2 regions of the Coralliovum pocilloporae genome follow, and region 2 is predicted to be linked to the other one. Evidence: predicted binding sites of a transcription regulator. Region 2 holds the regulator's gene; the other holds the start of a gene.
The links. Region 2 encodes LexA, which represses DNA repair genes until DNA is damaged. Its sites were predicted from a motif close to TGTTCNNNNTGTGTTCNG; they were not measured.
Positions count from the first base shown of each region.

Region 1 (3,210 bases), 860 kb from region 2:
ACTGTGTTTTCACAGGCTTTTCAACAGATTAAACGGAGAGTGCCACACTCAGAAGCGGCAGAGATAGCCAGGCTTCTGCGCGCGCCAGGCCTTGTAATCTTCAGCCTCATCCACATCCGGCAGAGGCTCGAGCCGGGCAACAGATGCCTGGCGCGCATTGGCCAGCGTGTCATCCAGCGTTGTTTCAGACGACCAGCGCACCCCATCGAACAGGGAGAGAACCGTTGGCCTGCGCTTCTGGCCGATCAGCCAGTAACCACCATCCAGTGCAGGACCAATCACCACATCGGATTGCCCCAGCGCGCGGAATGCGGTGTCTATGTGATCCGCACTGATGCCGGGAATATCCGAGCCGACAATCACCACTGGCCCGGCTGGCAGACTGTCAAACACATGCTGCATGCGGGCACCGAGGTCCCCCTGCCCCTGGCTCATTCGCCGTACGTGATCCGGCCAGACCGGGCTTTGCAGGTCTCTATCCGGAGCGATTGCCAGATGTGTCTGCCAACGCCCATCCCTGCCCAGCCGCCGGATCAGATTGCCCGTTGCCGTTCTGTAAAAGCGCAGCGCCTCACTCGCGCCGATGCCACGGCTCAAGCGGGTCTTCACCAGCCCCATGCGCGGAGCCTTGACCATGATGACGAGCTGATTGCGGATCACCCGTAGAGCCTTTTGATATGACGGGGTGGAACGCCGAGATAATAGAGCGACAGGCAGACGATATTCCTCATCATGCGGGGCAGGAAACCGTTCTTGCGATAGCGCACTGCGCTGGTAATCGCTTCTGTCCTCAGCCCGTAAAGGCGGCTGCGCCCCACCCGGCGGACAAGGTCCACATCCTCCATCAGCGGCACGGAGCGGAAACCGCCAAGCGCCCGATAAGTCTGCTTGTGGATCAGGAGCCCCTGATCGCCATATGGCAGGGCAAACAGCGCACAGCGGAGAGCAACAATCTTTTCCAACAAGCGGGCCTTGCCACCGAGATCATCAAGGGCAAAGCGGAAATAGGCAGCACGGTCTGTTTGGTCATTTCGTTCGGCCCGCTCGATAAAATGCTCGACCTCCCGAATCCAGCCTTCTGAGAGAACCGTATCCGCATGCAGAAACAGCAGCCAGTCTCCGCGGGCCAGCTCGGCTGCTGCAGCCAGCTGACTGCCCCGGCCCTCTGGCGCATTCAGCCAGTCACATCCGGCATCATCAGACACCGCATGGGTGTTATCACCAGACCCGCCATCGGCGATGATCACCTGGGACACGAGCCCGGCAACTGCCCCCGGCACAAGTGCCGACAGGGTCTGTGGCAAGATCTTTCCAGCATTCAGCGTAGGTATAACAACAGACAGCATGAGCGGGTTTTATCATGCTTTCCCAGCCACACCATAGGATTTTTTGCACCGCAACATATTCCAGATTGGATAGCATCTTATTTGTTCTTGATATGTTCTTATTAACTCACTAATCTGAATAAGAACAATACAGGAACAAAAATCATGCGCCAATCTGCATTTCGCAGTTCGGACAGGGAGCCGTCTGTCGCTACTTCAGGAGCGCCAGGTGCGCGGGTATCTGACGCCCAGATATCTGGCTCCGGAACCCGCGAACCGGATATGCCTGAGTTCAGGGCTCCTGAAGACACACGGATCTCTGCCGATTTCCGGCGCGGGCGGGGGGCTGTTGCCAATCAATCCGGGCGCTATGAATCAGAGACGCGTGTTGCCTTTGATGACGGCTGGGGTCCGGACGAGGATGCTCTCCCTATCCGCACCGATGTGCAGATTGAAAAGCCAAAAAAGATCATCACCCGGAATGACTCGCCAGACATTCCCTTTGACCGGTCAATCAATCCCTATCGGGGTTGCGAACATGGCTGTTCCTACTGCTTCGCCCGCCCGACCCACGCCTATATGGGCCTGTCGCCGGGGCTTGATTTTGAAACGCGCCTGTTTGCCAAACCGGATGCGGCCCGGCTTCTGGAAAAGGAACTGGCCCATCCGAAATACCAGCCGAAGACTCTGGCGATTGGCACCAATACAGACCCCTATCAGCCCATCGAAAAGCAATACCGCATCATGCGGGACGTGCTGGAGGTGCTGGACGCCTGCAATCACCCGGTGGGCATTGTAACCAAGTCAGCACTGATCCAGCGCGATATCGACATTCTGAGCCGCATGGCTGAACGCAATCTGGTCAAGGTGGCCGTCTCCGTCACCACTCTTGACCGCAAACTGCACCGTGCCATGGAACCTCGCGCCGCGGCCCCCGAACGGCGGTTGGAAACCCTGCAGGCCCTCTCTGATGCGGGTATTCCAACCGCTGTTCTCGCAGCTCCCATGGTCCCTGCCCTGAATGATGCCGAGCTTGAAAGCATTCTTGAGGCAGCCAGAGAAGCCGGCGCGCAGGAAGCCGGGTATATCCTCCTGCGCCTCCCTCTTGAGGTAAGCGAGATTTTCCGGGACTGGCTGCTGACCCATTATCCGGACAAGTACAGGCACGTGCTGTCCCTGCTCAAATCCATGCGCGGCGGTCAGGATTACGATTCCACATTTGGTCGCCGAATGCGCGGCCAGGGCCCCTATGCCGAAACCATCCGCAACCGTTTCACCCTCGCCGTGAAACGCCTCGGCCTCAACCGCATGCGAAGACGCCTGTCTTCAGATAGTTTCACAAGGCCAAGAGTCGCAGGGGAGCAACTTGATCTGTTTTGAAGAACAAAGCGACCCCCGGCGGAGAAAAGAGAGAACACTTATCGTAGTGTCCTGATGCCTCGGGGCGTGTCAAACTGTGCAAAATACGCAGGACTGTCGCCTTGCCTCACCTTGGGAGGATTGATGACATCCATTGCGCTGTAAAGCGCCAAAACCCTGGATGGCTCGGGGTGTTCCAGAACGAATTCCAAAAGCCGAATTCCCTGGTCCTCAAGCCCCGCAGCGGTTGGAGGTTCGTCTCCCATATCAATGACAGAAGGTAAAACCCCATCCATGGGCAGCGAGCCGTCCTCGGGAACAGCGAAATAGAAATCGTTCTCAAGCCATCGTTTCTGACCGAGATACTGACCGTGCGCTGAAAGCAGGTTCTCCATGTCTCGGGTTCTCGCAACCCAGCCTCTCAGGCGACGCCCTTCAGCCCAGTCAGATCGAACCGTGTCAACCTGATCAAGACCGAACCATCGCGGTGTCATCGGTGATTGGGCATCGGCATCAATGGCGATGA
Region 1 is NZ_CP132542.1:2,600,320-2,603,529, reverse strand. Features, by position in the region: gene RA157_RS11925 (TIGR04282 family arsenosugar biosynthesis glycosyltransferase) at 49-660, opposite strand; gene RA157_RS11920 (TIGR04283 family arsenosugar biosynthesis glycosyltransferase) at 657-1,346, opposite strand; gene RA157_RS11915 (PA0069 family radical SAM protein) at 1,608-2,705, shown strand; gene RA157_RS11910 (VOC family protein) at 2,744-3,210, opposite strand, start outside.
Region 1: RA157_RS11920 (TIGR04283 family arsenosugar biosynthesis glycosyltransferase) is a predicted target of LexA. The motif match lies at 1,429-1,446, and genes of this name have one in related genera.

Region 2 (3,210 bases):
CGAGACGAGCTTGAGGCTCTGCGCAGTCATGCAGGTGAAACCTGACATCACACCCGATCAGTCACACGGCAACATATAGTCCAGCGCATCCGGTCCAGTATTAAAGAGCAGATCCAGTATCGTAACGGCATGATCGAATGGCTCGTGGCATTGCCTGTAGGGGCGATAAGATGAATAATCCATATATTCGAGCATGATACCGCAATCATCAAAGCTGTTTTCCTGCAGGTAATTTCGCCCGGCCGGACCGCTGAGATAACGGGTGGCTCCGGCTTTCGTGAGAAGTTCCAGCACGCGCGCTTCACCACGGTGAGACAGGTTATAGTTTTCAGACTGATCAAATGCGGTCTGCGCACCAAGAAACTCGGAAGCAATATGGCGGATCAGAAACTGGTTCAGCTCGGAAAGAAACTGCCATTTTCTTTTCAAATAGACCTCTTTGACAAAGTCAGAATAGACATCCCAGTAAGGTGCAGCTCGATAGTTCTCTTCCAACAGTCGATAGTGCTGGGCCTGCCAGTCCACCTGGTCTACCCTCACCTCATTAATCAGCCTGTTTTGATCCGTCCCGCAAGGAATCGTAACCCATCGACTACCTGTCTCTGTCTGAATGCGATTCCGGTTCCGCCAGTCATTTTTTGTGTAGCGTAGATCATCATGAAAAATGAACAGATCCACCTGTCGGATGATGTCAAAATACCCTTTCCAGGGAATATAATTGGACTGAAGGATCGCAACTTTTTTCATGACTGTCCGGTAAAAACTCAGGGTAGCTTACAAGTCGAGGGCGCGACTCTCTCCGCCAATATTATCGAAAATAGAGCAAACCATATCGAAAACCACACATCAAATTTGCCGTGACGTTAACCTCTCTTGAAGAACATAACCAGAATATGTATTCTATGTTCGCGTTTTGTACGCATTGATTCGATCAGAAATCGGTCCGGAGGGTGGTATGCTCACTCAGAAACAATATGAACTTTTGCTGTTCATTCATGAGCGTTTGAAAGAAACGGGCATTCCGCCATCCTTTGACGAGATGAAGGACGCGCTTGATCTCAGGTCCAAGTCAGGCATTCATCGCCTTATCACTGCGCTTGAGGAACGTGGCTTTCTGCGACGGCTTCCAAACCGGGCGCGAGCACTTGAGGTTATCAAGTTACCGGAATCCGTATCCCCCAGTCTGGCGTCACCACGGCAGAAGGGGTTCTCTCCGGCTGTTATTGAAGGCTCTCTTGGCAAGAAACCACCAGCCAAGCCAACCAACGATCAGTTCGATGATGCCGGGCAGTCCGTTTCAATCCCGGTGATGGGTCGTATCGCAGCGGGGACGCCAATCTCTGCCATTCAGAGCCATTCCCATACCATCGCAGTTCCTCCGGAGCTTCTGTCCTCGAAACCAGGCGATCACTACGCGCTTGAGGTCAAGGGCGACTCCATGATTGAGGCAGGCATTCTGGATGGCGACACAGTTCTGATTTTCAAGACAGAATCAGCGAATACCGGCGATATTGTCGTTGCTCTTGTGGACGATGAAGAAGCCACTCTGAAGCGCCTGCGCAAAAAAGGGGCTTCCATTGCACTTGAAGCAGCAAACCCGGCCTATGAGACGCGAATTTTCGGACCTGACCGTGTAAAGGTGCAAGGCCGTCTGGTCGGGCTCGTTCGCCAGTATTGAACCGAAAGCGTGATGCGCCAAAGTGGAAGCCGGTTTGGCGAAAAGACCGCTCCAGCAAAGGTGTTGAGCCTGTGGTCTGGATCCCATTCAGCGCAATTTGCTCTGACCCAATTGACTGGACGCAGCTTTCTGTCTGTTACGGGACCAGGGGCGGTTATGATTTGAGGCGGCAGGCACAACGTAAAAGTCGTTTCGTGAATTCCCCTGATTGATGTTGGCTGTCGGGTTCTCAATAACCTCGGAAAGATAGACAGCCAATGTACCCTGCTCTCTCAACCGTTGACCATCGATAGCCAAATCAGCCTTGCATGTCTCGGGCAAAGGAAAACGGCTGATGACGATATCAGCAGAATGACAATCCCAATGCGCTGCCTCAGGGCTCTTGGCGACTGAGAGCACATGCGCTGCGCGAAGAACGCAACCCTGATCATCACAGCTTAAGGCATCAGAATCGTTTTTGGTTGATGACAACAGATCCGGGTCCGCAAGAGCCTGAGCCCAAAGTTCTGCTGTGAATGTGTTGCGCCGGGTTTGAACGAGTTGGTATTGACCCGATGACAAACGGTAAACCACCTGCGCCCCGCTTTCAGCAACCAGGATGTCGGGCTGTCTGTGCAGTGGCTTGATAGAAACCGCTATCAACAGAACGGCAAAACCGAGCCATCGCCAGCGGTTTGACCAGATGCACAACCAGCCAAGCCCCAATCCAGCCAGAACAGGCGTTGCTGCAGGAAACTGACCAATCCCGCCGAAATCGCTGAGTTGATCAACCCAATTCGCAATCCCGACCACAGCATCAAGCGACCATCCGACCACAGAAAACGCGAGACTGTCATACCCAAACGGGATCAGCAGAACACCCAGCAGAAGAACCGGCATCAAGATGAAGGTGACAACAGGCATCGCCAGGCTGTTGGCAATCAGACCAAACTCCGCCACGCGGTTGAAATGATAGGCTGCAAAGATACCCGTTGCCAGGCCGGCAACAAGGGAAGACAGGATCAGAGCACCGAACCAGCGGATAAGGGTCCTCAAGGCAGCTGCAAATCGTCCGGGCTGCTCCATCACCAGGCTTGCGTGTCCGTTACTATCTCTTGACCAGGTCAATCGCTCAAACACTGCAATCAGACTGGCCGCAGCGGCGAAAGACATCTGAAATCCTGGGGACAGAAGGCTCTCCGGCGCGATCAGAAGCACACATAGCGCTGCCAAAGCGAGGTTTCTGAGCGTCAGGGCGCTTCGATCAAACAAGACGGCTGTCAGAAATATAGCTGTCATGATAAAGGCCCGCTGTGTCGCCACACCGGCCCCGGACAAGGCAAGATAAATCACGGCAGACAGAAGAGCTCCCGTAGCCGCCCACTTCCTGATCGGATGATGGAGAGCGAGATATGGAAACGCCGCGAATATGGCACGCAAGAGCCAGTAGACAGCTCCAGCAACAATCGCCATATGCATTCCGGAAATAGCCAGGACATGCGCAAGGCCAGAGGCACGCAGGGCTTCTACAGTGTCGTTGGGTATCAGCCCTC
Region 2 is NZ_CP132542.1:3,460,951-3,464,160, forward strand. Features, by position in the region: gene RA157_RS15660 (tetratricopeptide repeat protein) at 1-45, shown strand, start outside; gene RA157_RS15665 (WbqC family protein) at 58-747, opposite strand; gene lexA (transcriptional repressor LexA) at 956-1,678, shown strand; gene RA157_RS15675 (ComEC/Rec2 family competence protein) at 1,766-3,210, opposite strand, start outside.